3 regions of the Pseudoalteromonas sp. MB41 genome follow, and region 2 is predicted to be linked to each of the others. Evidence: predicted binding sites of a transcription regulator. Region 2 holds the regulator's gene; each other region holds the start of a gene.
The links. Region 2 encodes sigma-54, which starts transcription at its own class of promoters, with help from an activator protein. Its sites were predicted from a motif close to GTTGGCACGNNNNTNGNNT; they were not measured.

Region 1: a site for sigma-54 is predicted at 6,082-6,100, ahead of LPA49_RS18940 (EF-hand domain-containing protein). Genes of this name have one in related genera too.
Region 3: a site for sigma-54 is predicted at 9,369-9,387, ahead of LPA49_RS17695 (BON domain-containing protein). Genes of this name have one in related genera too.

Annotation. Positions count from the first base shown of each region.
Region 1 is NZ_JAJJZF010000027.1:40,564-51,574, forward strand. Features, by position in the region: gene LPA49_RS18915 (transglycosylase SLT domain-containing protein) at 1-1,366, shown strand, start outside; gene pepQ (Xaa-Pro dipeptidase) at 1,465-2,787, shown strand; gene LPA49_RS18925 (YigZ family protein) at 2,845-3,462, shown strand; gene LPA49_RS18930 (TrkH family potassium uptake protein) at 3,560-5,011, shown strand; gene LPA49_RS18935 (flagellar brake protein) at 5,049-5,711, shown strand; gene LPA49_RS18940 (EF-hand domain-containing protein) at 6,182-6,394, shown strand; gene LPA49_RS18945 (calmodulin) at 6,459-6,671, shown strand; gene LPA49_RS18950 (calmodulin) at 6,818-7,033, shown strand; gene LPA49_RS18955 (EF-hand domain-containing protein) at 7,105-7,323, shown strand; gene trkA (Trk system potassium transporter TrkA) at 7,414-8,790, opposite strand; gene rsmB (16S rRNA (cytosine(967)-C(5))-methyltransferase RsmB) at 8,800-10,089, opposite strand; gene fmt (methionyl-tRNA formyltransferase) at 10,082-11,011, opposite strand, start outside.
Region 2 is NZ_JAJJZF010000013.1:33,246-44,256, reverse strand. Features, by position in the region: gene LPA49_RS13335 (EAL domain-containing protein) at 1-1,340, shown strand, start outside; gene LPA49_RS13330 (YgiQ family radical SAM protein) at 1,462-3,630, shown strand; gene mgtE (magnesium transporter) at 3,680-5,038, opposite strand; gene LPA49_RS13320 (HPr family phosphocarrier protein) at 5,253-5,525, opposite strand; gene rapZ (RNase adapter RapZ) at 5,535-6,383, opposite strand; gene ptsN (PTS IIA-like nitrogen regulatory protein PtsN) at 6,384-6,836, opposite strand; gene hpf (ribosome hibernation promoting factor) at 6,840-7,127, opposite strand; gene LPA49_RS13300 (RNA polymerase factor sigma-54) at 7,154-8,650, opposite strand; gene lptB (LPS export ABC transporter ATP-binding protein) at 8,765-9,490, opposite strand; gene lptA (lipopolysaccharide transport periplasmic protein LptA) at 9,487-10,008, opposite strand; gene lptC (LPS export ABC transporter periplasmic protein LptC) at 9,998-10,552, opposite strand; gene kdsC (3-deoxy-manno-octulosonate-8-phosphatase KdsC) at 10,549-11,011, opposite strand, start outside.
Region 3 is NZ_JAJJZF010000023.1:24,521-35,531, forward strand. Features, by position in the region: one part of gene prfB (peptide chain release factor 2) at 1-778, opposite strand, end outside; one part of gene prfB (peptide chain release factor 2) at 780-854, opposite strand; gene recJ (single-stranded-DNA-specific exonuclease RecJ) at 998-2,719, opposite strand; gene dsbC (bifunctional protein-disulfide isomerase/oxidoreductase DsbC) at 2,792-3,526, opposite strand; gene xerD (site-specific tyrosine recombinase XerD) at 3,586-4,521, opposite strand; gene fldB (flavodoxin FldB) at 4,642-5,163, shown strand; gene LPA49_RS17670 (DUF2147 domain-containing protein) at 5,248-5,616, opposite strand; gene LPA49_RS17675 (hypothetical protein) at 5,781-6,215, shown strand; gene LPA49_RS17680 (hypothetical protein) at 6,478-7,158, shown strand; gene LPA49_RS17685 (tRNA1(Val) (adenine(37)-N6)-methyltransferase) at 7,213-7,911, opposite strand; gene srmB (ATP-dependent RNA helicase SrmB) at 7,988-9,214, shown strand; gene LPA49_RS17695 (BON domain-containing protein) at 9,432-9,761, shown strand; gene LPA49_RS17700 (hypothetical protein) at 9,807-10,739, opposite strand; gene radA (DNA repair protein RadA) at 10,785-11,011, opposite strand, start outside.

The DNA of each region.
Region 1 (11,011 bases), on a different contig from region 2:
CGTATGGCAACGAGTCACACTGGCCGCAGAAAGCGGTACGTCGAGTTTATTGCCTTATTTAAAAACCTTATTACCCGAACATGAGCAATATTTAGCTGACTTATATTTAAAAGTTCGCAAAGACCCGAGCGCGTCTGCTGGACTTTACCGCTATAAGAAAAAATCAGCCAAAGAAGGGCAAATTGCGTTGTATGGCGTAAGACGTTTGGTGTGGCGCGACAAAGAACTCGCGCTTAGAGCGTGGGAAAAGATTGAAAAAATGTTCTCCTACACTGACGAGCAAAAGGCTGATGTGTATTACAATTTTGCACTATCTTTAGCATCTAGTGGTCACAAAGAAGCTCGCTTTTGGCTAAATAAGGTGCCGAAAGACCGCCAAACTAGCAAGCTTATGCAGTGGCAATTAGCAAACATGCTTGAGCTACAAGATTGGTCTGGCATTGTGGCTTTTTTTACCGGCAAAGAAAATTTAACGCTAGGGCAGCAATACTGGTTAGCTTATAGCTTGAATCAGCGTGGTGAAGTAGAGCGCGCGCGACAAATTTGGCAAACGGTGGCCAAAGAGCGTGATTACTATGGTTTTCTTGCGTCTGCGCGATTAGGTATACCTGTTAGTTTAAATAATAAAGAGCTGAATATTAGCGATAAACTCAAGCTTGAGGTTGCGAATGCGCCAGGCTTTAAGCGTGCCCGTGCTTTGTATGAATTAGATCGTTTTACTGCAGCTCGTCGCGAATGGAATTATTTAACCGATACCTCAACCAAAGAAGAAAAACTGGCTGCATCAATGCTTGCAGCAGATCTTGATTGGTACGACAGCACTATTTATACCTTGGCACAAATTAAAGAGTGGGATTACGTTGATTTACGTTTTCCGTTCGCGTTTCGGAACTTGTTCGAAAACTACAGTAACCGCAGTCATATCGATGTTGCATGGAGTATTGCCATTTCTCGTCGTGAAAGCTCGTTTGCGCCAGATGCTCGTTCACATGCGAATGCTCATGGCTTAATGCAGTTATTACCTAGCACAGCCAAATATATGAATAAAAGCACGGTGTCACGTAGTGTACTTTATCAGCCTCGTACTAATATTCGTCTTGGTAGTGAATACCTGAAGTATTTGAAGAAGAAAAATCATGGTAATGAAATTTTAGCGACGGCCTCTTACAATGCAGGCTATCATCGCATTAAGCGCTGGCTACCAGAGCAAGCAATGCCTGCTGAGTTGTGGATTGAACTGATCCCCTTCACTGAAACACGTAACTACGTTAAAAATGTGTTCGCTTACAGGCAGGTATATCACACCCGCCTTGGTCGAGATGGTAATGTACTTGCGCCCATTCTCGATATGAAAATGGGTGGCTAAATTAAAATACAAACGAGGCTCATATCCCCCTCAGTTGGGGGTTATGGCCGACTATGATAGACTGCAAGTAAGTTAAATTTACTAGAGATGGGTTTACTATGGATAAATTAGCGGTGTTATATGCCGAACATATTGCAACCTTGCAACAGCGTACTCGTACTATTACTGAACGTGAGGGTTTAGAAGGGCTCGTAATTCACTCAGGCCAAGCTAAGCGTCAGTTCTTAGATGACATGTATTATCCGTTTAAAGTGAATCCGCAATTTAAAGCTTGGTTACCTGTTATTGATAATCCGCATTGTTGGATTGTCGTCGACGGTGCATCTAAGCCGAAGCTAATTTTTTATCGTCCAGTGGATTTTTGGCATAAAGTGCCTGATGAGCCGCGTGATTTTTGGGCTGAGTATTTTGATATTGAGCTTTTAGTACAACCTGATCAGGTTGAAAAACTACTCCCTTATGATAAAGCAAATTATGCATATATCGGTGAGTACTTAGAGGTCGCACAAGCGCTGGGTTTCAGCATTATGAATCCTGAGCCAGTGATGAACTACTTACATTTCCATCGAGCTTATAAAACGCAGTACGAACTTGAGTGTCTTCGCCAAGCGAACCGTATCGCTGTAGAGGGTCATAAAGCGGCGCGTGATACGTTCTTTAATGGTGGTTCTGAGTTTGATATTCAGCACGCTTATCTAATGGCTACACGCCAAAGTGAAAACGAAATGCCTTACGGAAATATCGTTGCACTGAATGAAAATTGCGCCATTTTACATTACACGCATTTCGAGCCAACTGCGCCTCATACACATCACTCATTTTTAATTGATGCAGGTGCAAACTTTAACGGCTATGCTGCGGATATTACTCGTACCTATGATTTTAAAAAGTCAGGTGAGTTTAGCGATCTCATTCAGGTTATGACTGAGCATCAAATTGCCTTAGGTAAGGCATTGAAACCCGGTCTCTTATACGGCGAGTTACATTTAGAGTGTCACCAACGTGTCGCACAAGTACTGAGTGATTTTAATATTGTAAAATTACCAGCTGCTGACATTGTTGAACGCGGTATTACTTCAACGTTTTTCCCTCACGGATTGGGTCATCACCTTGGCTTACAAGTTCATGATATGGGTGGTTTTATGGCTGACGAATCAGGGACGCACCAAGCTCCGCCTGAAGGTCATCCATTCCTTCGTTGCACACGTTTAATTGAGAAGAACCAAGTATTTACGATTGAGCCTGGTTTATACTTCATCGATTCATTATTGGGCGACCTTGCTCAAACCGATAATAAACAGTTTATTAACTGGGAAAAAGTTGAAGAATTTAAGCCATTTGGCGGTATCCGAATTGAAGATAATATTATCGTTCATGAAGACAGTCTCGAAAATATGACCCGTGATCTACACTTAGATTAACGGCGAGCAAAATAGAGTATAGGGGCCACATGGCCCCATTTTTTTAGATAAAACAATATGCCTGAATATCAATACCCGGCCGAACCGGTTTTTTATCAAGAAGAAATAAAGAAAAGTACATTTATAGTGCACATTGCGCATACTCCAGACCTCGCGTGTGCAAAAGCGTTTATTAAAGAAATACAAGATAAATACAGTGACGCGCGTCATAACTGCTGGGCACATGTTGCAGGAAACCCTGGCGGGAGTCATGTTTATGGCTTTTCGGATGATGGTGAGCCCAATGGTACGGCGGGTAAACCCATGCTTAATGTGCTGACAGGTTCAGGCATCGGTGAAATTACTGCGGTAGTAACACGCTACTTTGGAGGAGTTAAGCTTGGTACGGGGGGACTTGTGCGTGCATATGGTGGCAGTTTAAATAACGCTATGCGCGAGCTAAAAACTGTGACTAAAGTACCGAGTGTTGAACTTATAGGGCAAAGTGACTATAGCGCACAAGGTGCAATTGAGCAGTTATTAAAAAGCCAATATCAGGTGTTAAAAATAGACAAGCAATTTGCCGAGAACATTACTTGGCACATTACCATTGATAGCCGCCAAGCAGAGCAGGCAATCACCGATGTACACGAACTTACTCATGGCGCCGTTGAGCTAAAAATGGGAAAAGGATGAGTAAGGAAAATAAATACATAGCGTTTACTTACAATTAAGCCTGTAAGACAATAAACTGTATTAGCTAAATCATTTAATAAGAAAGCGATACGCCTAGATGCAATTTCGTACCATAATAAAAATTCTCGGCCAGCTGGTGGCGTTATTTAGTATCACGATGGTCCCACCGGCACTGGTGTCTTTAATTTATAAAGACGGTGGGGGTGTGCCGTTCGTTCTTGCGTTTATTTTTAGCGTTGTTATTGGTTTAGCTGCATATTACCCAAACCGTCATGAGCATGGTGATTTAAAAGCCCGCGAAGGCTTTTTAATTGTGGTGTTGTTCTGGCTGGTACTTGGCAGCTTTGCTGCTGTGCCTTTAGTGTTCTTACAGGAACCAAACCTATCTCTCGCTGACTCGGTATTTGAGGCCTTCTCGGGGCTGACTACCACAGGAGCAACCGTTTTAACGGGGATTGAATACTTACCCAAATCAGTGCTTTTTTATCGTCAGCAACTGCAGTGGCTAGGTGGTATGGGGATCATTGTATTGGCCGTCGCTGTATTACCGATGCTAGGTGTTGGTGGTATGCAGTTATACCGTGCTGAAACTCCAGGGCCTGTTAAAGACTCGAAAATGACCCCGCGGATTGCCGATACCGCCAAACACCTTTGGTACATTTATGTGTCGCTGACCATCGCATGTACGCTTGCCTATTGGGGAGCGGGTATGGATTGGTTTGATGCGATTTGTCATGCTTTCTCAACCATCGCAATTGGGGGATTCTCTACATACGATGCGTCTATGGGGCAATTTGACAGCCCATTAATAAACTTTATTTGTGTGGTGTTTTTGCTGATTGCGGCGATTAACTTTTCGTTGCACTACGCTGCGGTCTCCTCGCGCAGTATTCGTGTTTACTTGCGCGACCCTGAATTTAAAGTGTTTTTACTTATTCAGTTAGCGCTAGTGATTATTTGTTTTACGGTACTCTCTTCTAATAATATTTATGCAGATGGTGATGAAACGCTCGATCAAGCAATGTTTCAAGCTGTCTCTATGAGTACTACCGCGGGCTTTGCGACAGATAATTTTTCTGCTTGGCCATTGTTCTTACCTATCTTACTTATTTTTTCGAGCTTTATCGGCGGCTGTGCGGGCTCGACGGGCGGCGGTATGAAAGTTGTAAGGGTTTTCCTTCTGTACTTGCAAGGGATACGTGAATTAAACCGCTTAGTTCACCCGCGGGCTATATACTCTATAAAGCTCGGTCGTAAAGCGCTCCCCGATAAAGTGGTCGAAGCCGTTTGGGGGTTCTTTTCTGCTTATGCACTGGTTTTTGTTATTATCATGCTGGCCTTAATGGGCACAGGCATGGACAATATAAGTGCTTTTTCAGCGACGGCGGCGTGTTTAAACAACTTAGGCCCAGGTTTGGGTGAAGTCGCGGCGCATTATGGCGCGATATCTGATACGGCAAAGTGGTTGTTAACAATCGCGATGGTGTTTGGTCGTCTTGAAATATTCACTTTATTAGTTTTATTTACCCCAACATTCTGGCGCGGTTAAGGTTTTATTTGGTTATTTTTCAAGGAGTAGAGAAACAATGCCAAAAACGCAGCAGCAACTTAATTTAGAAAAACTAACCTATATACCCGCAGGGAGTGTGGTCGATGTTGAAATAATAACTGCGACAGAAAGTAAGCGTGTCAAAATTGAATTTATTGGCTTACTTAACGAGCAGTACATCATACTTAACTATCCCCCTGTAAAACGTTTGCCGAATGCGGGTGACTTTATCAAAGAGGGGGTTATGGTGATTGTTCGGGCTGTTTTAGAAAGCGGGGGTGGGCAGGTTATTGCATTTCGTCAGCAGATAAAAGCCGTTGCTTCACACCCTTGTCGATTGATATTTTTACATTTTCCCCAACAAGTACAACTCTTTAGCTTGCGCAGCGAAGCGCGGATCCCCACTTTGTTTCCCGCCAAGCTTGTTATAGATGAACAAGTATATGAAGGCGTAATTAAAGACATTTCACTTGCCGGTGTGCAATTTGAGATTAACAGCGAGGCCGACCTTAGTCATTTGAAAGCACAAGCGTGTCAGGTGGTGCTCAGTAAACGTGAATTTACAGGCAAGGTATGCAGAGTCCGCAAACGAGAGTCGGGCTATCAGTTTGGTGTGCAGCTCAATACCAGTGAAAATGAAATGAACGTCTTTATGAAAGAGCACCTCATAGACCTTTCGGTATTAGAGATAACGAGTTAACGAGCATTGATTCGCCATTTTGCAACAAAATGACTGTTTTTCACTTTTTCTCTAAAAATTAATCAAAAATAATCGATATAAATATATAAAACCCATTTAAATCAGATGATTAAGCGTTAAAAATATTTTTATTTTTTTTGAGGCGTGTTGCCATTCATCTACGGTTTAGCCCCCACACGCAATATTTTCTCTGTTTTAGTGACAAAAAACGGCAGATGTCTCTGTTTTTGCTTTTTTAACTTATTGATTAATAGATAAAAAATTTTCTCACCTCATTGCTTGTTGCTAAAAAGCAACAAAATAACAGCCAGTTTTCCCCTAATTTACTAAAAAACAAACTTAACCTCATGATTTATAGTGTTTTTTAAACTTTGGCATTGAAGTTGAAATAGTTAAAGCGAACACAGAGAAAGTTGATTTAGGAATTAGTCCTCTATCGCAGTTTAGACAACATTGAAGGAATAGTGATTATGAAAACGTTACACAAAACATGTGCACTTATTGCCCTTGTCGCTTCATCAACTGCATTTGCAGCGGTGGATTTTGAAACGCTAGATGTCGATGGCGATGGAGCAATCAGTAAAAGCGAAGCATCTGTAAGCTCACCGTTAATGAGCCAGTTTAAAGAGCTTGATACCGACGGTAATGGCGAACTATCAAAAGAAGAGTTCGCGAAAGCATAATTTCAGTGTAAGGACACATTGAAAAGGACTTCTTACTTAAAGCTACTATTTGAAGGATTACATTATGAACACAGTAAATAAAACATTAGCCCTTGTGGCACTTATCTCTTCATCAGCCGCATTTGCGATGAGCGATTTCGAAACGCTAGACGTTGATGGCAATGGCGTTATTAGCCAAAGCGAAGCATCCGTTGATGCAGAGCTAATGAGTAAGTTTAGCGAATTAGACACTGACGGTAACGGTGAGTTATCAAAACAAGAATTTTCAAAAGCTTAATGAAATTAAGCAAGCCAAGTTATCTAGCTGATTAGTTCTGAGCTGCCAAAGACAGCCTAAATGGATAAGGGAATCCATGACAAAGAACAACCAGGAGCGTGTGATCAGCTAACACTTTTTTAGTTAAATATTGAAGGAATATGATTATGAAGACAGTAAATAAAACACTAGCCCTAATTGCACTTGCATCTTCTTCAGCTGTTTTTGCTGCCACTGACTTTGATACATTGGATGTAGATGGCGATGGTGTGATAAGCAAAAGTGAAGCATCAGTCGACGCAAAAATCATGTCACAATTTAAAACACTGGATGTCGATGGTGATGGCGTACTGACTGAAACAGAATTTTCAGCGGCCGAGTAACAAAGCCAATTTCCACTAAACAGGGATCTCAGAAACGGACTTCACTCTTTTCAAATTTTGAGGCAGTTATTATGAAACACATCAACACAACATTGGCTATTTTAGCATTAGCAACGTCATCAGCAACGTTTGCTCAAGGCGTCAGTTTTTCTACATTTGATACCAACGGCGATGGCGTGATCAGCAAAGAAGAAGCATCTGTAAATATGCAGCTTGAAAAACTATTTCCTGAGCTTGATAGCGATGGTAACGGAGAGCTTTCAAAAGAAGAGTTCGCACAGATTCAATAGGTTCGTAACCAGAGACTCTGGTTAACTACTTTCACTTCAAGAGTCGTAAAGCAGCCGTCATGGCTGCTTTTTTATTTTCATGTTTTTGGTCTATAAGAAAATAGCGCTAACTTGGAACAGCTTTTCAACAACCGTGATGTGTTTCTTGTCGATTAGGAACATGATCACATGGTCACCCGACTGAATCACCGTATCATCATGAGCAATGAGTACATCGTCATTACGCACAATTGCACCAATAGTGGTGCCTGCGGGTAGCTTGATATCGGCAATCGCGCGGCCAACAACTTTCGATGTATGTTCATCGCCATGGGCTACGGCTTCAATTGCTTCAGCTGCGCCTTTACGTAATGAATAAACGTTAACGATATCACCGCGGCGAACATGCGTTAACAGAGCTGAGATAGTCGCTTGTTGTGGTGAAATGGCAATATCTATTTCACCGCCTTGAACGAGGTCAACATAGGCGCCGCGTTGGATCAGCACCATGGTTTTTTGTGCGCCCATGCGTTTAGCAAGCATGGCCGACATAATGTTTGCTTCGTCGTCGTTTGTAACAGCAATGAACACATCAACTTGTTCAATGTGCTCTTCTGAGAGCAGTTCTTGATCAGAGGCGTCACCACAGAATACAACGGTATTGTCGAGTAACTCAGAGAGCTGTGCCGCACGTTCTTTATTACGCTCAAGAAGTTTAACACTGTGATTTTTTTCTAGTGAGCGCGCCAAGCCTGCACCAATATTACCCCCACCTGCAATCATGATTTTCTTGTATGAGCGTTCAAGTTTTTGAAGTTCGTTCATGACAGCACGAATATGTTTTGTTGCGGCGATAAAGAACACTTCATCGTCAGCCTCAATCACGGTTGTGCCGAGTGGTTTAATTGCTTTACCTTGTCGGTAAATTGCTGCTACACGGGTTTCTACATTGGGAATATGTTCTTTCAATGCCGACAGTGCATACCCAACTAATAAGCCACCATAGTAAGCTTTTACTGCAACCAGTGATAACATACCATCAGCGAACTGCAGCACTTGTAAAGCACCCGGATAGTCTATTAATCGACGAATATATTTAGTCACTAAGGCTTCTGGAGCAATGTAGTGATCAACCGGTAAGTCGTCATTATGGAACAGCTTTTCGCGGTACTTTAAGTATTGCTCTGAGCGAATACGCGCAATTTTGGTGGGCGTATTAAAAATACTGTAGGCGACTTGGCAGGCAACCATGTTCACTTCATCTGAACTGGTTACCGCAATAATCATATCGGCGTCTTCTGCGCCTGCGCGACGCAGCACATCTGGGTGAGCACTGTGACCAGTAACCCCCTGTAGATCGTACTTATCTTGCAGCTCGCGTAAGCGGTTACCGTCGATATCAACCACTGTGATCTCGTTTTGCTCACCAACGAGGTTTTCTGCTAATGTGCCGCCGACTTGTCCGGCACCGAGTATGATTATTTTCATAGTGTATTCTTATGAATGTTTTTTAACTAGCTTTGCATAGTAGAAACCATCGCTCTCACCCGGTAGCAATTGCAAGCCAGGTAACGTTGGAGTATCGTTTTCATGCAGTGGTATATGCTCTGCATTGCTGTTGTTAGCAAGAAACGTGGCAACTTGTTGCTGATTTTCTTGTGGTAACACTGAGCAGGTTGCATACACTAACGTACCACCCGGTTTAAGCAGAGGCCAGATACTGTTGAGAATATCACCTTGTAAGTGTGCAAGGTCTTCAATATCTGATGCTCTACGCAACCATTTAATATCAGGGTGGCGACGAATAACACCGGTGGCAGAACAAGGCACATCAAGTAAAATTCGATCGAACTGCTTTTCGTCCCACCAAATATGCGGCTGTGATGCATCGGCACACTGCAAATCAGCGGCAAGGCCAATACGTACTAAATTTTGCTTTACACGCTCTAAGCGTTCACTGTCGCTATCTAGTGCTAATACATCGGCATCAGCAAGCTCCAAAATATGGCAGGTTTTACCGCCTGGCGCTGCACAGGCATCAAGAATCAGCTCATCATCTTGTGGATCTAAAAAACGTGCTGCTAACTGCGCCGCCGCATCTTGAACAGAGCATGCACCTGTTTCAAACTCAGGTAAAGAAAATACATCGCATGGCTTGGCAAGTTTAATACCATCTGGAAAATCAGCATTGAGGCTGTGTTCAATGTCATTTGCTTTGAGCATGTCGCTGTATTCTTGCGTGCTATATTGTGCTTGATTTACACGTAACCACATTGGAGCTTGTTGTTGGTTTGCTTCAAGAATATCTTGCCAGTTATCAGGGTAGGCTGCCGTAACGTGCTTAATAAACCACCCTGGGTGGTTGTATTGGCAAACAGGGATTTGCTTGGCTTTTTCTTCAAGCTCGGCTTGTTCACGTTGGAAACTTCGTAAAATAGCGTTAATTAAGCCTTTTAAACCTAGCGCACGCATTTGTTGTAATGCATTAACGGTTTCACTGATAGCAGCATGCGGTGGAACACGCATATGCTGAAGTTGGTAAATGCCCACATACAGCAAGAACTGGAAAATACGGCGCTTGCCTTTTAGCGGTTGATCTAAAAGTTGCTGACAGTAATTTTCGAGGCTAGGTAAATAACGCAGCACACCGTAGCAAATTTGTTGTAGTAAGGCTTTATCTTTTGGCGATAAACCTTGGCTTGCAAAGGGCAATTCTTGGTTTAACGATGCACCTTTATCAACCACGTTATACAGAGTTTCAGCAGCAAGTGCTCTAACATTACTCATTGTTTTGCCCTAATACTGAGCCAGGTTCAACCCAGTCGCTGCGGCCATTTAAAAAGTCGCTGACTGCCATTGGTTTTTTGCCTTGAGGTTGAAGTAGGGTGATCTTAAGAGCATCTTGACCGCAGGCAACGGTAATACCTTGCTTATCAGCGGCGATAATTTTACCTGCTTCAGCGGTGTGAGAGACGATTTCAGCCTGCCAAATCTTTACCGTTTGACCTGCCATTTGGGTAAAGCAAACAGGCCATGGATTAAAGGCGCGAATATTACGCTCAATTTGTGCTGCGTCCTGGGTCCAATCAATGTTTGCTTCGTCTTTAGAGAGTTTTTTCGCATAATTGGCAAGATTGTCATCTTGTTTTTCAGGTACTATCTCACCGGCAGCAAGGCGGTTTATCGTACTAATGAGCGCATCAGGTCCAAGTGCCGCAAGCTTGTCGTAAAGTGAACTGCTGGTTTCTGCGCTATCGATTGGACAGCGACTAATATGGAGCATATCGCCGGTATCTAAGCCTTCATCCATCTGCATTATGGTTACGCCAGTTTCACTGTCGCCAGCCCAAATTGCACGTTGAATCGGTGCTGCACCGCGCCAACGCGGTAAAATCGAACCATGAACATTTAAGCAACCAAGGCGAGGTGTCTCTAAAACTGCTTTAGGTAGCAATAAGCCATACGCGACCACAATCATGATGTCGGCGTTAAGGGTTTGTAGCTCAGCGAGCGCCTCATCTGACTTAAGAGACTCAGGTTGAAAAACGGGCAAATTATGAGCAACAGCCAGCTCTTTTACTTCGCTTGCTTTTAGTTTTTTACCGCGACCCGCAGGGCGGTCTGGTTGGCTGTACACGCCAACAATGTCATGCTCTGAATCAATCAGTGCTTGTAAATGGCGCGCAGCAAAGTCTGGCGTACCAGCAAA
Region 2 (11,011 bases):
AGTCGCAGTTACAATTTGCAGAAATATTTCTCACCAATGTGAGTGTGGGACTTGATAATGTGCGTTTGTTTAACCGTTTACGTGATGCGGCTTATAAAGATACGTTAACCGGCCTTTCAAATCGCAATGATTTTATGAACAAGGTTGAGCGTTTTTATCATCCTGGTAAAAATGATTATGTTTTTTTACTGATCGACGTTGCGCATTTTTCAGATATTAACAATGGGTTAGGCCAAGAAATTGGCAATTTAATACTCGTTGCTATCGTTGACAGGTTACGTCAAGAGTACCCTCAAGCTGAGTTGATATCGCGAATTGGTGCCGATGTATTTGGCTTATTACTGCCAAAAGAGCAATGTGATATTGAGATGTTATGTGAGCATTTAAGCTTGCCATTCAATGCGGGTGAGCACATTTTGCCGATCAATTTTAAAATTGGTATGTGCTGCCAAGGGGATTTCAAGCCATCAGGTATCGAAACCCTAAAGCTCGGTTATATTGCATTAAACCAAGCAAAAAAACAGTCGATGGAAGCTGTTATTACTTATACGCCTGACATGGAAGAGCAAATGGCATGGCGGTTAGGCATTATCAGACAGCTTCGCCAAGATTTTGAACAGCGTAAACTCGAAGTGTGGTTTCAGCCACAACTCGATTTGAAAACATTAGACATCATAGGATGTGAAGCTTTATTGCGATGGCCCTCAGGTAATGGCCAGTACATTTCACCCGCTATATTTGTGCCGATGGCTGAAGATGCGGGTTTAATTGTCGAAATAGGTCAATGGGTATTAGAGCAAGCATGCATGCAGCAAAAGCGTTTGGAGCAACTCGGTTTTGCAATTAGCATTGCAGTTAATGTCTCGGTGCCGCAATTTAAAGTGAAAGGTTATGCGCAGCGCGTAAAAGACACCTTAATTAATTACCAAGTTGAACCAAAGTTTATTGAGCTTGAAGTAACCGAGAGCGTTGTAATGGACGAACTTAGTAATGTTATTACGACGTTGCAGGAGCTTAAAAACTTTGGGATCGAAATTGCTATAGATGACTTTGGCACAGGCTTCTCATCATTAAGCTATTTACAACGCTTACCACTCGATCGACTAAAAATAGACAGGGCATTTATCAAAGACCTTCCCGGTGAAGATTGTGAAGCCATTGCGGCGTTAATTATTTCTTTAGGCGCAAGATTAGGGTTGAAAACGATTGCTGAAGGAGTTGAAACACAAGCCCAAGCAGACTATTTAAGTGAACTTGGTTGCGATGAAGTGCAAGGCTTTATGTACGCTAAACCTATGCCAGAGAAAGAGTTAATTACATATTTACAAGCTAAGCACTAATTGGCTTTGATAAAACTCAACGATTTAAAAGCGCCCTTCCATTTGCAGGGCGTTTTGTTTTCTATAATAATCCTTAAGAGTGGGGTATAATTCGCCCCTTTTTGGTAGCAGAGTACATTTTATGAGCGCATTAAAAGCCGAGCGTGGCCTGTTTTCTTACCCTAAATATTGGGCCGAATGCTATGGCACAGCGCCATTTTTACCAACCACCCGAGCAGAGATGGATGCGCTAGGCTGGGACAGCTGTGATGTCATTATTGTCAGTGGTGATGCCTATGTAGACCACCCAAGCTTTGGAATGGCTGTTATCGGGCGCATGCTTGAATCACAAGGTTTTCGCGTTGGTATTATTGCCCAGCCAGATTGGAATTCTAAAGATGCTTTTATGACACTTGGAAAACCAAACCTCTTTTTTGGGGTGACTGCGGGCAATATGGACTCAATGATCAATCGTTATACTGCCGAAAAACGTATGCGTCATGACGATGCTTACACACCTGGTAATGTTGGGGGAAAGCGTCCTGACCGTGCAGTTGTTGTTTATAGTCAGCGTTGTCGTGAAGCGTATAAAGATGTGCCATTAGTGATTGGTGGTATTGAAGCGAGTTTACGCCGTATTGCGCATTATGATTACTGGCAAGAAAAAGTGCGCCGAAGCATATTGTTCGACGCCAAAGCTGATATTTTGATCTACGGTAATGCTGAGCGTCCATTGGTCGAGGTTGCTCATCGTATTGCAGCCGGTGAGAGTGTCGATTCAATTCAAGACATTCGTGGTACCGCGGTTATTCGTAAAGAGCCATTACCAGGGTGGCGCGGCAGTGATTCAACAGCCATCGATAAAATTGGCAAAATTGACCCGATCCCTAACCCGTATGGCGCGGATGATGTTGGCTGCAGTAAATCTGAATTTAAACAAGCCGGTATTGATTTAAGTGCTGAGGAGGCAAAGCCGATAACAATTCAGCCTGCGCGTCCTAAGCCTTGGGAAAAAACCTATGTTAAGTTGCCAGCTTATGAGCAAGTAAGTGTAAACAAGCCTTTGTATGCGCATGCATCACGTATTTTACACCAAGAAACAAATCCCGGATGTGCACGTGCATTATTTCAGCGCCATGGCGATCGTTCTATTTGGGTTAATCCGCCGGCTTTTCCGCTTGAAACAGAAGAGATGGATGGCGTTTTTGGTTTGCCATATCAACGTATTCCACATCCAAGTTATGGTGATGAAAAAATTCCTGCTTACGAGATGATCAAAACGTCCGTGAATATCATGCGAGGCTGTTTTGGTGGGTGTTCATTTTGTTCGATTACTGAACATGAAGGACGTATTATCCAAAGTCGCTCGGAGCAATCTATCATTGACGAAATTGAACAAATTCGTGACAAGGTGCCAGGGTTTACAGGGGTTATCTCTGACTTAGGCGGCCCAACAGCGAACATGTATAAATTACGTTGTAAGAGTAAAAAAGCAGAAAGTACATGCCGTCGTTTATCGTGTGTTTACCCTGATATTTGTAAACATATGGACACCGACCACACGCCGACGATTGAGTTATATAAAAAAGCACGTGATGTAAAAGGGATTAAAAAGATCTTAATTGCATCGGGTGTGCGTTACGATTTAGCCGTTGAAGACCCTCGCTATGTTAAAGAGCTGGTCACTCACCATGTTGGTGGTTACTTGAAAATAGCACCGGAACACACCGAAGATGGCCCGTTATCGAAAATGATGAAGCCAGGTATGGGCGCTTACGACAAGTTTAAAGAGTTGTTTGATAAATACTCGAAAGAGGCAGGTAAAAAGCAGTATTTGATCCCGTATTTCATCTCAGCTCACCCAGGCACCAAAGATGAAGACATGGTGAATATGGCGCTGTGGTTAAAATCGAATGACTTTAAGCTTGATCAAGTTCAGAACTTTTATCCTTCACCCATGGCGAATGCGACGACAATCTATCATACCGAGATGAACTCGTTGCGTAATATTAAAAATAACACGGAGCAAGTACCTGTTCCAAAAGGGGCACGTCAGCGTCGTCTGCATAAGGCAATTTTGCGTTACCATGATCCGGCTGGTTGGCCGATGATCCGTGAAGCTCTTAAAAAAATGGGTAAAGCGAATCTCATTGGTAAAGGCCCTCATTGTTTAGTTCCTGAGGAAGGGCGCAATGAAAAGGCCGCTAAAGGGAAAGGGCGCACAGGCCGAGCTGCACTAACCCGCCACACAGGTTTTAGCCAATTTAAGAAGGCGAACACCAAACCGCGTGTTGGTAAAAATAAGCAATGAGCAACATAGATTATACAAAGCAAAACGGCCCACAAGGGCCGTTTTTAGTTTAAATAAGTAACCAAGTCGCAGTGCCTAAAAAGGCAAAAATACCCACTATATCTGTCACCGTCGTAAGCACTACGCTGCCTGCTAATGCAGGGTCAATTTTCATTCTCTTTAAAATAAGCGGAATACTGGCCCCTGCAATACCGGCTGCCACTAAATTCATGAACATAGCAAAGGCAAGCACCGCACCGAGTTTAAAGTCCCACTGCCACAGCGCGACAACACCCGCAATTAAAATAGACCAAATTACCCCGTTTAGCGCGCCGATAGCGAGCTCTTTGAGTAATAAAAAGCGTTGGTTAGTTTGGTTTATATGGCCAACAGCAATACCACGAATAACAAGTGTAAGCGTTTGGCTGCCTGCTACGCCTCCCATTGAGGGAACAATACCATTTAGTACAGCAAGAATAGGTAAGATAGCTAATGTATTCTCGAAAAAACTAGCGACTATTGCAGCGAGTAAAGCAGTTAATAAGTTGACTCCCAGCCAAATAGAGCGGCGCTGTGAGCTTTTCAATACGGGAGCAAAAGTATCTTCTTCATCATCAAGACCCGCTAAGCTTAATAAGCTATGTTCGGCATCTTCACGGATAACGTCAACGATATCATCGATGGTAATACGCCCTAGTAGGTGCGCGTTATCATCTACAACGGGGGCTGAAATCCAGTTATGGCGTTCGAATAATTGTGCCACGTCGCTTTCATCCATCGATATTAAAATAGATTCACAGTCTTCATCCATCAGGTCGCGAACCACTTTATCTGAGGGATTGGTCAACAACGTCGTTAAAGATAATGCCCCTAAAAAGCAATTATGTTTATCAACGACGTATAAATCATCGGTGCCTTCAGGTAAATCGCCGCGTAAACGCAGGTAGCGTAAAACAACATCTAGTGTGACGTCTGGGCGAATGGTTACCGTATCGCTGTTCATCAAGGCACCAGCTGAGCGCTCTTGATAAGACAGGGCTTGGGTGGCTCTTTCTCTATCTTGCGAGTCCATGGCGCCGACAACGTCTTGGTAGACTGTATCAGGTAGGCTACGAAGAACCTCACCTAAATCATCGTCGTCCATGTCTTCGGTTGCGGCAGCAATGTGCTCAGGTTCCATTTGGGCAATAATGCCTAAACGTACATCTTCTGAGAGCTCTTCTAATACGTCACCACGCACATCAGGGTCTACCAGCTGCCAAAGCATACGGCGAATTTTATGCGGGGATGATTCTAAAAGGAGTGCGGTATCACACGGTGCTGTTTTTGCTAACATGCCGCGCACTTGAACAAATTGACCACTATTGAGTGACTTGGTCACCTGTTTTAGTTGTTGTAGCGGGTAATCTTGTTCAAAGGCTTCTGGCATTGGCGTCCTTACAACTGAAAAAATAGCTTAAAATCTGACTCAGCAAATACAGCATAGTTGCTAAATTTAGTATTTGCAGGGATATCGCCGCACTGAGATAAATTTACTAAGAAAAATGTATTTTGAGAAGCGAGCGATATAAAAGTAGGATATTTAACAGGAATTTTAAATACCCAATGCAAGTTTAACGTAAACAGTCAAGGCTTAGCAAATGCTATTCTTGTTCATGAAAGCGTTGTGCAATTAATTCGCCTATTGCATTGAGTGCTGCGTCAGCATCGGGGCCTTCACACACCACACGGACTTCTTTGCCTTGGCTGCTTTCGAGTAACATTAAGGCTAATACACTATCGCCTTCGGCTTCTTTATCGTCTTGGTAAAGGGTTATTTTAGCATCGAATTGCAGTGCAAGTTGTGCTAAAACCGTGGCTGCTCGTGCATGTAAACCTAGCTTATTTTGGATTAAAAAAGTGTCTTCAGCATGCATCGTCGTTGCCTATTGGGTATCTTGCTCGCGGTGGCGTATTTTCACGTTTGCGTGACTTTTCGAAAAGCTCTCACCAATGGTTTGCGCTAAGTAAACTGAGCGATGTTGTCCACCTGTGCAGCCAATCGCAATGGTTAAATAACTGCGATTATTTCGCTCTAGGTGAGGGAGCCATGTTTGTACAAAGGTTTGAATTTGCCATGTAAACTTTTGCACTATGCTGTGACTAGCAAGGTAATCTTTTACTGGTTGGTCTAAGCCTGTCAGTGGTTTTAGATCCGGTTCCCAGTGTGGATTCGGTAAAAAGCGAGCATCAAATACGTAATCAGCTTCTTTTGGAATGCCGTGCTTAAAGCCAAACGACATAAAAGTAATAATGAGCTTTTTGTCTTTTTTACCCAGTATTTTTTCGCGAATAGATTCGGCAAGCTGATGCACGCTGAGATCGGTCGTATCAATCATAAAATCGGCACGGGTGATCAATACATCCAGTAATACTTTTTCTTGTTTAATCGCTAAATCAAGCGGCAGCGAGTCAATCGATAATGGGTGTAAGCGGCGTGTTTCAGAGAACCGTTTGATCAGTGTTTGATCATCACTATCTAAATAAAACAACGTGGGTTTTGCAAAGCCCGGTAAATACTCAAGAATATCGTTAAATTCTTGCTGTTCTTTCGGCAGGTTACGCACATCGATACTTACAGCAATTTTGTCGTAATTATCTGACACACTGCGTACTAACGAAGGAAGTAGGTTTACAGGAATATTATCAACGCAGTAATAGCCTAAGTCTTCAAGTACTCGTAAAGCGACCGATTTACCTGAACCAGAGCGACCGCTGATAATAATTAATTCCATTTATGCCTCTGATGCAATGACTTTAAACAGATCACTATCTGTTTTAGCACTGCGTAGCTGTTTACAAAATTCTTTGTCTTTAAGTCTATCAGCAATTGTTGATAAGGTCTTTAGATGAAGTTGACAGTCACCATCTGGTACGATGAGTGCGACAAAAATATCCACTGGACGATTATCAATTGCGTCAAAATTTATAGGTGACTCACTCACAATTACAAATGCGTGTGGCTGATCTGCACCGCTCATACGACCATGTGGAATCGCAATACCTCGGCCAATACCCGTGCTGCCCAATTTTTCTCTGTTCAATAGGGCATTGAGTATATCTTGCTGAGATAAATGAGGGAGCTGCTCATGAGCCAGTTCGCTGATAAATTCGAGAATTCTTTTTTTGCTATTAAAAAGGACCGCAGCTTTGCTGCAGTCCTGGTTAGTAAGTGAACTAAGTTTCATAATTTAGTGTCGAGCTAATTTCTCTTTGTGTTTAATTACTTGACGATCAAGTTTATCGATTAACGAGTCGATGGCTGCATACATATCTTGGTGTTCAGTAGAGGCAAATAACTCGCCTCCGTTTACATGTAAAGTTGCTTCTGCTTTTTGGCTTAGTTTTTCTACATCTAGAATGACATGAACATTATTAATGTGGTCAAAATGCCTTTCTAGTTTCGCAAACTTGGTGTTTACATAGTCTCTTAATGAATCTGTGATTTCTACATGACGACCAGTTAAATTTAGTTGCATAAGCATTTTCCTTCTATGTAAAACGTCTAAATCAGACTCTTACGCTGATTCGACGGAGGTATTGCTAGAGACTCTCGATATTTTGCTATTGTCCGTCTAGCTACTTTAATTCCTTGCTCAGCCAATATATCTGCAATTTTGCTATCACTCAATGGTTTAGCTGTGTTTTCTGCGGCGATTAGCTTTTTGATTAAAGCGCGAATTGCCGTAGATGAACACTCACCCCCATTTTCAGTGCTTACATGGCTGGAGAAGAAATATTTCAACTCAAAAATTCCCCGCGGGGTATGCATGTATTTTTGTGTTGTTACTCGCGAAATTGTTGATTCATGCATTTCGACCATTTCCGCGACATCATTTAATACCATGGGTTTCATGGCCTCAGGACCATGTTCAAAGAAAGCCTGTTGTTGTTGAACAATACAGTTAGTCACTTTTAATAACGTGTCATTACGGCTTTCTAAGCTTTTAATAAACCATTTTGCTTCTTGTAAATGAGAGCGAATAAATTGGCTATCACTGCTTGATTTTACAGAACGTGACATCGCCGCATAGTGGCTATTCACTCTGATTTTCGGCATGCAGTCTGGGTTTAGTTCAACTACCCAACGGCCTTTTATTTTTTTTACGGATACATCGGGTATCACGTATTCAGATTCTTCTCTAACAATTGTATCCGCAGGCTTTGGATTTAAGCTGTGGATCAATGTCATGACTTCTTTCAGCTCACTTTCTTTAAGCTTAGTCTTTTTCATCAAAGTGCGATAGTCACGACTCGCTAATAATTCAATATGTTCTGATAACACCATTTTAGTTTCAGCTAAATAGGGGGTGTCAACATCGAATTGGCGTAATTGAATACACAAACATTCTTGTAAACTACGTGCGCCAATACCGACAGGATCGAATAATTGGATTCTTTTTAGGACAGCTTCGACTTCATCAAGTTCGATTTCTTCTTCATCGTTATTTTGATTGAAGCTTTCAACAATGTCTTCGCAGCTTACGGTTAAAATACCCGAATCATCAATTGCCTCAACAATCGCAACGGCAATCGCTTCGTCTGTTGGGCTGAATGGAGTCAGTTGTAACTGCCACATTAGGTATTCGTGGAGAGTTTCGGTTGATGCGCCTTGGTAAATTGATTCATCTTCAGGCATTGGACCTGAGGAACTTGATGGGGCAGCACTCATGTACTCATCCCACGTAACATCCATTGCTAAGTCGTCACTTACGGTGTCTTTGTTGAGGGCATCACTGCTTTCTTGCTCGTACTCGCTCGCAGCTTCGTCAGCCGACGCGCTTAGTTGGGTATCGTCAGATTCGGCTTTTTGCTCGTTCTTGCCAATACTCTCTTCTGCATAATCTGCTTCTTCAACTTCAAGCAAAGGGTTAGAGTCTAACGCTTCTTGAATTTCTTGCTGGAGATCCAATGTACTGAGCTGCAACAAACGGATAGCCTGTTGCAGTTGTGGAGTCATTGTAAGTTGCTGGCCCATGCGCAGCTGTAATGATTGCCTCATGTATCCCTAACAATCCTTTTTAGTCTTATCAAACAATAGCACGATGCCGTTAACTATTTATTTGATTTATTGTCATTGTTATAAGTCTAGCAGATGCTCTAGTCGGTGGCGTATTTAAAGCCTGAATTGCTCGCCTAGATACACATCGCGTACAGTTTGGTCGGCTAACACATGTTCAGGTGTACCTGATGCAATTAGCTCCCCATGAGAAACAATGTAGGCTTTTTCACAAACATCAAGGGTTTCTCTCACATTGTGGTCAGTAATTAATACACCAATACCACGATTTTTTAAGTGCTCGATAATTTTCTTTATATCTAACACTGAAATAGGATCAACACCAGCAAAAGGCTCATCGAGCAAAATAAATTTAGGGTCAGCGGCCAGTGCGCGTGCTATTTCAACACGACGGCGTTCACCCCCTGACAATGCCATACCTTGGCTGTCACGAATGTGTTGAATGCTAAATTCATCAAGTAAGCTGTTGAGTGTTTCTTCGCGGCCTTGTTTATTGAGATCTTTACGGGTCTCTAAAATGGCCATTAAGTTTTGATAAACGGTCAGTTTTCTAAAAATCGATGATTCTTGTGGCAAATAGCCAATACCTAAGCGAGCGCGGCTGTGCATTGGCAATAAGGTGATGTCGTTATCATCAATGCTTATTTTACCTTTGTCACTGGGCACTAATCCCACAATCATGTAAAAGGTGGTTGTTTTACCTGCGCCATTTGGCCCAAGTAAACCGACAATGCTGCCAGCTTCTACCTCAAGGCCTACATTTTTTACAACTTGGCGACCTTTATAGCTCTTAGCTAATAGCTCTGCTTTTAGTGTGCTCATGGCTGGCCTTCATCGTTCTTTTTGTTATCAACAGGCACTAAAATAGTGTGTACACGATCGGTCGAGTTTTCATCTTTCTCGGCACTTATCAGTTGCTGTTCCATATCGTATGTAATGCTCTTGGCACTGACTTTTTGGCCTGCTTGAGTCACTTGTGCATTGCCAACGAGTGTTAATAAGCGTTTAGCAACATCGTAACGAACTTCTTCAGCACTGGCGCTCATAATAGTGCCGTCAGCTTGTTTTTCTTCAAAGTAAGCGGGCTTTCCTGTGGCAATAATTAATTCAACCGTGCCTTCAACTTCACCTGCATGTGCTTCGAGTCGGTCCGCTGTAATACGACGGTTACCATGTATGATCTCGACATTATCTTCGAAGATACCAATGCCATTTTTTAGCTGACCTTCTTGGCGATCAGAGCTAATGCTGATTGGTGTGCCAGCCTGCTCAGCAGCTGCGCCAGAAAACGCAATCAATAAGCTTGGGATCAGGAGTAATTTCTTAAGTTTATTGGTCATAGTATATGGTTCGTGTATGGTTAGTTAACTCAACAATTTCGGCTTTTAAATCGGCTTTTAAACCTTTACCGGTAATTTTTAAATTCGGTCCTGTCAGCGTGACAGGTTGCTTAGAAAACATGGTCATTTTGTCAATGTCGATGTTAATGTTCTCAGCTTTAATATCTTCGATCATGCCATTATGGGTAAGGTTTTTAGCAACCACATCCCCTTCGAATACAAGCTGATCGTTTTCATATAACGTGGCTTCTTTGGCTTTTACTTGCCAAACTTGCTGATCACCGTAAATGGTGAAAATGGGTTGCTCAAAAAAGGTAAACCCGAGCTGTTGATACAGCTCCATTTTAGCAGCGGCCACTTTATGACTGATTTTACCTTGATCATCATAGGCTGTTTGCTTTAATGCGATTGCGGTGTAATCAGGTGTAGCGATAATCTCGTCTTCACTGAGCACTGTGTTTGTCGGTTGATTAAAGTACGGATACCATAACCAAACCATGCTACAAACAAAAACAATACTTAGTAAAATACGGGCTATATTCATGCGCTCGTTCCATCGCTAGTTAGCGGTTTGCCATTTTCTAGCATTAATAAATCAGTTAGTTCACGCACAGCTCCAAAGCCACCAGGTAACAGAGTGGTGTAATGAGCCAGTTTTTTGATTAATGGATGAGCATCATTAACAGCAACGGCAAATCCGACTTTTTCCATAACCGGTAAGTCTGGACCATCGTCACCAATATAGGCAATTTGCTCATCTGTTAAGCTAAGTTTATCTTTTAACTCTTGATAAGCAATGAGCTTATTCTCTTGGCCCTGATAAATATGTTGTACCGTAAGGCTAGTCATTCGCTGCTGAACTATTTGTGAATGGCGTCCCGTGATTACGGCCACCTGAAAACCACTATTGATAAGGGCTTTAATGCCGAATCCATCTTTTGTATTGAAAGCTTTAAGCTCTTCGCCTTGATTGCCTAAATAAATACGGCCATCTGAAAAAACA
Region 3 (11,011 bases), on a different contig from region 2:
CTTTATTTTTATGCTGCGAACGCTCATTTTGGCACTGCACAACCGTATTGGTTGGTAAATGCGTAATACGTACTGCTGATTCGGTGGTATTTACGTGCTGACCACCCGCACCCGACGCGCGATATACGTCAATACGTAAGTCGGCGGGGTTAATAGCAATTTCAATATTATCGTCAATTTCTGGGTACACGAAAGCAGACGCAAACGAGGTATGACGACGACCGCTTGAATCAAACGGGCTTTTACGCACTAAACGGTGCACACCCGTTTCAGTTCGTAACCAGCCATATGCATATTCGCCAACAAAGCGAACTGTCGCCCCTTTAATACCAGCCACATCACCGTCGGTTGCTTCAACAAGCTCAACTTTAAAGCCTTTCGCTTCACCCCAACGTAAATACATGCGCAGTAGCATATTACACCAGTCTTGCGCTTCAGTACCGCCAGAACCCGATTGTAAATCTAAGTACGCGTCGTTTTGGTCATGGGCACCTGAGAACATACGACGGAACTCAAGCTTTTCTAGTTGCGCATTTAAATCGGCTAATTCAGCCTCGGCTTCAGCAAAGGTTTCCTCATCTTCGGCTTCAACAGCAAGTTCAACTAAGCCTTCAACATCTTCAGTACCGGCCACTAAATTATCAATGGTCTCAACGATAGCTTCTAATGCCGACTTTTCACGGCCAAGGGCTTGAGCACGCTCAGGCTCATTCCACACTGCTGAATCTTCAAGTTCTGCGTTAACTTCTTCTAACCGCTCTTTTTTAAGAGGGTAGTCAAAGGTACCCCCGAAGCAGTTCAGTACGTTCGCGAATTTCCTTGATTTGATTAATCACAGGATTCACTTCAAACATGTACATTACTCCAAAATGGCTGATTTACCGCGCACAGCTCTCAAGATGAATTACGGTAAAATATCTACAAATATTAAAAACGCCCGATTTTAACAAAAAACCGAGCGTTTTATTAGCCTTTTATGTCGATTATAGCGATATTTTTATGTCGCTTTTTGTAGCTCTCGAATAATCAGTTGTAACGAGAATTTGCCACGGAATTCATTTATATCGAGTTGGTAGGCAGCTTTAACATAGCGTGCTTCGGTATCGGGCCAGGCACGCACATCGACACCAAATGCAATACCATCAACCAAACGTCCAGATTGATGCTTTAACACGAGTTTTAAGTGCTTTTCACCTACAATACGTTGTTGAATAATCTCGAATAGGTGCTCGAATACCGGCTCGGGAAATTGCTGTCCCCATGGCCCTGCATTTTTTAACAGGTTGGCAAACTCCATCGAAAAACACTCATTTGGCAACTCGCCGTCGGTCAACAAAATACTTTGTTTATGCTCATCGGTCAGTGTGTCGGTGACCATACGCTCAAACACAGCTTTAAACTCGGGAAAACTCTGCTCATTAATGCTCAAGCCGGCTGCCATTGCATGCCCCCCAAACTTACTGATTAAGTGTGGGTGTAGAGTATTCACTCGTTCAAGTAAGTCACGCATATGCAGACCTTCAATTGAACGACATGAGCCTTTTATTTCACCGTTATCGCCCGCGGCAAAAATAATCGTAGGCCGGTGATATTTCTCTTTTAAACGCCCCGCTAATATACCAATTACCCCTTGATGCCAGTCAGCTTGATACAAGCAAATCGCATCGGGGATAGCGTCGGTTTTAAAGGCAAGGCGATCGAGCACGGCCTGCGCCTCAACCTGCATGCCCTGCTCTATTTCGCGGCGCTCATGATTAAGGCTGTCGAGTTCACTGGCAATACGGCGAGCTTGATTTATGTCGTTTGATAACAAGCACGCGATGCCTAAGCTCATGTCATCTAAACGCCCTGCAGCGTTTAAGCGAGGAGCCAATGAAAAGCCAAAGTCACTGGCACTTAAACGTGCCGCATTTCGATTAGCCACTTCAATTAAAGCGCTTATTCCCGGACGAGTTTTACCACTGCGAATACGTGCTAATCCTTGGTGAACCAACGTACGATTATTAGCATCAAGCGCAACGACATCAGCCACCGTACCAAGGGCGACAATATCAAGTAACTCAGCAAGGTTTGGCATTGGACTATGCTCAAAGGCCCCTTGTTCGCGTAAGTGGCTGCGCAGCGCAATTAATAAATAAAATGCCACGCCTACACCGGCAATCGATTTAGATGGGAACTGACAATCATGGCGGTTAGGGTTCACGATAGCATCTGCATTAGGCAGCGTATCCCCTTGTAAATGATGATCTGTAACCAGTACCTTAATACCGGCGCGCTTCACAATCGCAATGCCATCAATGCACGAAATACCATTATCCACTGTAATAACCAGCTCAGGCTTCATTTCAACAATTTGCGCCGCCAGTGCGGGGCTTAAGCCATAACCAAGGCTAAACCTATCAGGCACTAAATAGTCAAGGTTGTTAAACCCAAACATGGCCAAGCCTTGCATTAAAGTGGCCGTACTGGTTGCACCATCGGCGTCGAAGTCACCGACAATTAATACTCGCTGTTGTTCTGCGAGTGCCTGTTGCAGTAATAATACGGCTTTGTCTATGTCTTTAAATAATTTAAAGTCATGCAGGGTCGCTGCACTGTTATCTAATTCATTGGCATCTTTTACCTGGCGCGAGGCATAAATTTGCTTAATAACGGGATGTAAGTGTTGAGGAAGGTATGAGTCATCGACACGGGGACGAACTTGGATTATTTTTTCCATGTTGGAAGTATTACTTTAGTTAGCTTAAAGCGAATAAAAGGCCTACCTAAGGTAGGCCTATTTATAAAAAGATTATGAAGATGTTTTTGGTAAGGCATCAAGCGCTTGGCTAATTTGTGCTGCTGATTGATAACCTGGGATCATCGTTCCATCTTCTAAAATAATTGCAGGTGTACCCGACATACCAAAGCTTTGGCCTAATTGATAATGCTCAGCAATAGGGGCACTGCATCCTTCTACCTTGGCAACCTCTGCACCGGCTTTGGCTTCAGTTAGTGCTTCTGCTGGGTCTTTTGCACACCACACATTCATTAAGTCTTCGTAACCTTTACCGCGTAAACCGCCACGAGGGAAAGCTAGGTATTTTACGGTGATGCCCGCTTCTAAGAAATCGTCTAATTCGCGGTGTAATTTACGACAGTAACCGCATGTAATATCGGTGAATACAGTAATTGAATGTTTTTCATTTTTTGCTTTATAAACAATCATTGAATCTTCGTATTCAGCCACACCCGCCTTACGTACATCACTTAATGCGTGCTCAGTGAGATTGACGCGATTTTGAAGATCAATCAGCGTACCTTGCATTAAAAATTGACCGTCAGGGCTTGCGTAAAGTACCCCCTTGTCAGTAATTAGCTCTTTAAGGCCAGCAACAGGGCTTGGGTTTACTTTTTTAACCGTAACACCTAACTCAGCAAATTTAGCAATAATTGGCGCATCTGCAGCGTCGGTGGTCGACACACCATTTGCAAACACACTTAAACTCGTACCAAGCAGTGCCGTGGCTAAAACTAACTTTTTCATAACTATCCTATATCCTGATCATTTATTATATAGACCGGTACATCTTTAAAAATCTTGCACTAAGCACGTGGATGATGTTGCTCGTGTACCGACTTCAATCTCTCATTCGCTACATGGGTATAAATCTGTGTTGTTGATAAGTCACTGTGACCTAACATCATTTGCACGACACGAAGATCAGCCCCATGATTCAGCAAATGCGTTGCAAACGCATGTCGAAGCGTATGCGGTGATAACGGCGATTCAACTGATGCCAAAATAGCATAGTGTTTGATACGATGCCAAAAAGTTTGTCGCGTCATGCCAATCCCTCTCTTAGATGGGAACACAAAGTCAGTTGCATGCTTGATCATCTGCGCGCGGCCAACTTTTAAAAAGCGCTCAAGCCAATACATCGCTTCTTCACCAAGCGGCACTAAACGCTCTTTATTTCCCTTACCTTTGACGAACACAACTGCTTGGCGCAAGTTAATTTGCTCCATCCTAAGCCCTACCAGCTCAGTGACGCGCAGACCCGTTGCGTATAAAAGCTCCAACATCGCTTTATCGCGCAGCCCCATAGGCTCTTCAATATTAGGCGCAGCGAGTAGTGCTTCAACCTCAGCCTCAGACAGAGTTTTGGGTAATGACTGCCCTGCTTTTGGCTGTGCAATATTCAGCATTGGCGAATCAGCAATGGCTTTTTCACGTACAAAGTATTGGTAAAAACGTTTAAGCGCACTGATGCTGCGCGCAGTGCTGCGTGATTTAAGCCCTAAATCAACTCGGTATGCCAAGTATGCTTCAATATCTTCACTGCTGACAGCCAGTAGATCTTTGTCTTTTAAAAACTGACAAAACTTATCAAGATCGCTGCGATATGCCATCAATGTGTTTTCACTGACCCCTTGCTCAAGGTACAAAATATCTAAAAACAGCTCTAAATGTTCGGCATTGTTTGACGTTATTGCTACTTTTTCAGCTGTGAAATTATTTTCAGCCACGCGTATTGTCATCCTTATCAAGGTATCAATTAAAAAAGCCTTACGGTAAAATAGTATCAAACTACAGGAAGATAGATACTAAAAGCAGCTTGAGTAACTATCATATCAAGCAAATAGACGGTGATAAATACGATGCAGATTGGTTTATTTTATGGTTCTACTACTTGCTATACAGAAATAGCGGCAGAGAAAATTCGCGATATTATCGGGCAAGATGTTGTCAGCTTACACAATATCAAAGATGAGCCATTAAAAAATGCAGAACAATTCGATTTCGTTATCTTCGGCATTTCAACGTGGGATTTTGGTGAGTTACAAGAAGATTGGGAATCTATTTGGGACGACATCAAAGAGGTGAATCTAAACGGTAAAACCGTGGCCCTTTTTGGCATGGGCGATCAGCAAGGTTATGGCCAGTGGTTTCAAGATGCTTTGGGTATGCTACACGACGAAATTTGCCATCAAGATATTACCTTCTTAGGTCTATGGCCTAACGATGAAAGCTATGAATTTGAAGCGTCAAAAGCTCTCACAAATGAGGGTAAACACTTTGTTGGATTGGCACTTGATGAAGACAGCCAATATGAACTCAGCGATGAACGTATTGCTAATTGGGTTGAGCAGGTGATGACTGAATACAGCGAGACCCTGTAATATTCACTCCCTAATTAAGTGAATTGCTGCATAACCCATTTATTTATTAAAACGCCAAGCATTGCTTGGCGTTTTAATGTCAGGCTATTCAACACGCTGCCAGTATTGGTTGCGGTAGAAAAAGGCGATATAACCGCGTACTTCAAGCACTTTTCCCTGTTCTTTAGGGGTGAGCTTTAAGGTGTAGGTTTTGCCATTATTAGGGTCAAGAATTTCACCGTCTTGCCAACTGCCATCGCCCGCTTCTTTCGCGCCATCGATAATGGCCATTCCCAAAATTGGCTTATTTTTTTTATCGCCTTTACATGCATCACATATTGCATCTTGTTTGGCTGGGTTAAGAATTTTTTCAACTTCACCAATAAGTACACCGTTTTGCTCACGAATGCGTACCAAAGATTTAGCTTCATTGGTTTCTTCGTCAATGGTTTTCCAAAGCCCGACAGGGCTCATTGCAGCGACGCTTAATTGAGAAAATAAAAGGGCTGATAAAGCGATTGTGAGTCGTAACATAAAATACTCGCATAAAATTTAAGGCCTTATTACTATATCAGGGCTTGGTAAAACACACCATTTTGCTATGATCAGAAAAAGACAACACATTGCGAGGGAACACAATGAGTCAATATACGTTACTTACCGGAGATATTGTCAGCTTCGACAATAATCAAGTCACCCCAATTAAAGCAGATGGCGAGATTAAAACAAACCGCTTTGGTGAGTCATTATTTATTCCGCATAGCGCTAAAACCGCCGTAGAGCTTGGTAAACTCGACGATAATTTATTTAACTTAAACAAATTAATGCGCTCTGGGTATGCCGACCCCTGCCCTGCCACACGCGTGCTAATAGAAACCAAAGATCCTTTACCTGATATCGATGGCTTATTGATAAAACGCCGTTTTAGTATCATTGATTTTTGCAGTGCTGAAATAGAAAAACAGCACACAAAAGCAGTCTTAGATGCCTTGCTTGAGCTTGAGCATGTTCAACAAATTCAACTTGATGAAGTAATGCAGCTGCAACCTCCCGTGCAATTAAGTGCAAAATAGAGGTACAATCAACGCATCAATATGCCATACCAATTCGCTTAATTAAGTGCGCTATTTTGGGGCGATAAAACCTCGTTGAAAACAAGGCAAAGGTTTCGTTATTTAGTTGTTCTCGGCAATTGCTCCTGCATTGCTCTGCATCCATGCAGTCGTAAATCAGCAATCTTTAAAACAGGTCGCAACCGGTTTAATCCCTCAAAATAATTAAGCATTTTTTGCGAATTGGAACCATACGGCAGCTTCATTAGTAAAAGGATAAACAATGAAAAATGCGCTATTTTTACTCTTTGCAACAACGCTGCTTGTAGGGTGTGAGGAATTAGAAGTCGAGGAAAGTCATGATTTTGGCAACCAGATGTATGAGAACAAGTATACATTGATAAACACCACCGCCTTAGAGGTTGACTACTCCATGGCAAATACCGACCTGTTTGGTAACGCAAGAGAAGTCAGTGATGCGCAATATTATGTAGACACGCTCGCATCAGATTCATTACCTGTTGATATAACACACCTTCACAATGAACGACGCCGTATTTCATTTTATGTAGAAGATCACAGTGAAGCGAGCAACTTCGCAGAGCAAATGTATCAAGTGGACAACGACCAGCCTTACCATTTTGTCGCCTGGCAAAGTGGAGAAAAGCTGCGTTTAACGCTCATAAAACAGACTCAAAGTAACAAAGAGGGCTTTTTTGCCGTCCGCTTTCTTGCCACCGAAAACATTCGCTTAAAAATAGAGAATCAAATAGTTAACCTATATCAAAATCAATTAAGTACGTGGTATCACACTGATGACTGCGCAGATGATATTAAAGTCTCTCGACTGAATGATGAAGGTAAGCGTGTTGATGAATCAGTTGCCATTTGTCATGCCTCATATGGACATTCTTATACATTATTAGTAAGCGAAGATGGCCTACAATCGAGCATCAGTGAATAGCAAATACGACCTTTTAGAGTAAAGTGATGACGGACTATTAATGGCTGGTATGCGTCACATTTTCAAATAAAAGTCCTTGCATAGCGCACTATATTCAGCACTATACGCGCCACTGTTTGCATGAATCGTTAAATGTGTTGTCGTTAAAGGGGCTGCAACCTGACTAAATAACATTAAACTGCGACTGGGTGCTTTTTTCTCGGTTGTTTTAACTAAACACAGGTGGTTTAAATACCAGCCTTCTTGCTCTGCAATGGCAATAAATTGCTCGGCCTCAGGACAAGGCAGTATCACATTGAGCAGAGTATGTGCATGACTCAGCGCACTACACGCTTTGATTAATTCGCTAAAACTCAATCCATCGGTGTGGCGCGCTGTATTGCGTGCTGCATTATCGCCTTTAAGGCTGGCATTGAAATAAGGTGGATTAGTGATAATTGCATCAAAGGGGGTTGCTGCTTTAAAAGACTGCACAGCCCCTTGATAAAGCATAATGTCAGGCCAAGGGCTATTAGCAAAATTAGCGCGAGCATCAATACACGCGTTAGCCTCTATTTCGATAGCGTTAACAACCGCCTTCGGCGCACGTTGTTTTGCCATTAAAGCAAGCAACCCGGTGCCTGTGCCAATATCAACAATTCGTGCAGCATCGCTTACATGTGCCCATGCACCCAACAAAATCCCATCTGTTGAAACTTTCATTGCAGTGTGAGTTTGCCCTATCGAAAACTGTTTAAACACAAAACCTGACATTTTTTCACCTTTTCATTCACCAACAGCTGGATAGCGCGTATAATTAACGCCAATTGTCCTCTATTTATGTCACTCTATGCAATTTTCTGAATTTGATATCGATAACAAGCTGTTAAATGCCATTAATAAAATGGGTTTTGATACGCCAACCAGCATTCAACAACAAGCGATCCCTGAAGCATTACAAGGGCGCGATATTTTGGCATCTGCACCCACAGGTACCGGTAAAACAGCCGCGTTTTTGATCCCAGCTATTCAATACTTGCTTGATTTCCCTCGTCGTGACCCTGGTTTTGCCCGCGTACTTATCATGACTCCTACTCGCGAGCTTGCTTATCAAATCCATGAGCATTGTGAACAGCTTGCTGAGCAAACACACCTTAAAATAGGTGTCGTGACGGGCGGCATTAACTATGGAACGCACAAAGAAATTTTTGAGAACAATAACGACATTCTTATCGCGACACCTGGGCGCTTAATGGAATACCTCGAAACCGAGAACTTCCATGCTGAAAATGTCGAAATGCTTATTTTAGACGAAGCCGACCGCATGCTCGATATGGGCTTTCGTAAAGAAATGCTGCGTATTTGTGATGAAGCCAGAAATCGTCGTCAATGTTTTCTATTTTCAGCCACACTTGAAGGTGACAGTGTTGAGCTTTTCGCTGAGCGTATTTTAAATGATCCTGCGCTACTAGAAGCAGAATCGTCGCGTAAAGAAAAAGCAAAGATCCACCAGTGGGTTCACTTAGCCGACGACTACAACCACAAGCTTAAAATGTTAGTCGATATCTTAAACGGCGATGATATCCATAAAGCGATAGTGTTCGTTAAGACCCGTGAACGCCTAGAATCATTAATTGGTGCGTTAAATAACGAAGGACTGCGCGTTGCTTGGTTACGTGGTGAAATGCCACAAGATAAACGCATGAAAGCAATGGAGAACTTCCATTCTGGCCGCAATAAAATATTGGTAGCAACCGATGTGGCTGCCCGTGGTATTGACGTGGCAGATATCAGCCATGTGATTAACTTTGATATGCCTCGCACCGCAGATATATACGTTCACCGTATTGGACGTACTGGTCGTGCAGGCAAAAAAGGAATCGCGATTTCATTTATCGAAGCGCATGACGTTGCCATTTTAGGCAAAGTTGAGCGTTACATCGAACAAAAACTAAAGCGTCGAGTAATCAAAGGGATAGAGCCGCAACACAAAGAAGCAAAAATCCCTTCTAAAAAGAAAAAAGATCCAGCAAAGATCAAAGCGAAGAAAAAGGCAAAACCAAAAAAGAAAAAGTAGTGCGTGCTTAATAAGCCTTGTTAATAAAAATGCCGAGCCTGTCTCGGCATTTTTATCGCTGTTATTTGCCGTGTCTTTTTTACTGAACTATGTGTAATTACTTCACATACAGTTTCTTCAAAAAAATAAAACCTATAAAAATCAACAAACTAAAATTGGAACAGAATTTGTAATTGTTCATACAGAGTTCAATCTGTCATTATTGCGAGGGAATTGTATGAGCCGTTTCAAATTATCTGTTGTCGTAACCTTATTTAGCTGTCTTTTTTTATTGGCTTGCGCCACACAAGTCAGTGCCAACACCCATGTTTTAACAACCAGTACTTCGGCGCAACCGCGATTACAGCAAGTGGCTTTAAAGAAACTAACGAATAACCGCAATTTTAAAATTGAAAACTTACAGGTTATTGTAAATGGCGATACGATTGAATTATTAGGTTCAACGGAAACGGGGTTTCAACGTGCGCTGGCACAAAAGTTCTTAGAACACAGTCAGGGTGTAAGGCATGTAAAAAATAACCTTAAAGTGAGCAAACTAGAGAGTTGAACACTTTAAGGTTATTGAAGCTAACGCACGGCTGCGGTCAGCGGGTTATTCACCACTCGCTTTTAAATTAATAAATTTCGCAAGCTCTTCAGGCTGACCAACCAGCATCATGATTTGCTGGTTGATTTGCATCATCGACTTGCCTTCAGGTAGGCGTGCCGATAAAGACAATTTTGATAAACCACTGGCAAAGTTTTTAATCGCAGTGTCTAACTCCGCACTTACAGGAGCTTGTTGTAATTGCATTGCCACAACTTGCTCAAGGTCATCAAGTGTCATGCCTTGCGCTTTTAAGAAGCTTTCGACAACAGTTTTAAGTTCACCGTCGTCGTTGATTTCAAGCTCGATACTGCGCGGCTCTAATTGGCTCATTGCCGCCATCATTTTTGATTGTTGCTGTAGTTGTTGCTCTAAAGTGAGCTCAGCCCCATTCGCAGCATTTTGTGCTTGGCTGATTGATAAAGATGCTTCCATCAACGCCGTTGAATTTGCTAAACCAAGATTAAAACGTACATCAGCCACTTCGCTTGCCTTCACGTTAAGCGCAAACTTGCTATCACCTGACTCTTTGTTGTAATCAAGCGATGAATTCACGTTGTAACTCGTTGCGGCAAGCTTATTATTCGCACTGTCTGGAAGTTGCGATAAAAACTCATCACTAAAGCGGAAATTTGTCATCACGAAGCCCGTGTGGGGTGGGATCGCATCAACTTCGTAACCCGTCACTTCAATATTGTCGATAGTGGCAATGGTTTCATCGCCTTCAATGCTTTGCACATTTATACCAGACAACTGCATGCTGCTACTGAACACGCTTGCTGAAATATCGCTGTAAGTGATATCTACACCACTTTGGCTTGATAAAGCGCTTAGTTGCTTATCAACAACCTTTTTCACTTCCTGTGTTGCTGTATAGTTTGCGTAAACGACGCCACCTACAGCTGCAGCAACAACGGCTGCAATTACTAACTTTTTCATTTTATTTCCTTTGATTGGTGTTTTTTATAGTCTATCAAATTACAACTAGTTTATTAAAGACAGTAACTCATGCACTGTTTTAACAGGTGTAATTTTTGCGCCCAATCCTTCCATTGATTTATGGTAGTTACGATATGGAATAAAAATTTCAGTGAAACCATGCTGAGCGGCTTCTTTTACTCGCGGCACCCCACTGTCGATGGGCCTAACGTCACCATTTAAGCTTAATTCGCCCATAATACAGGTGGTTCTTGGCACAACAAATTCATTCA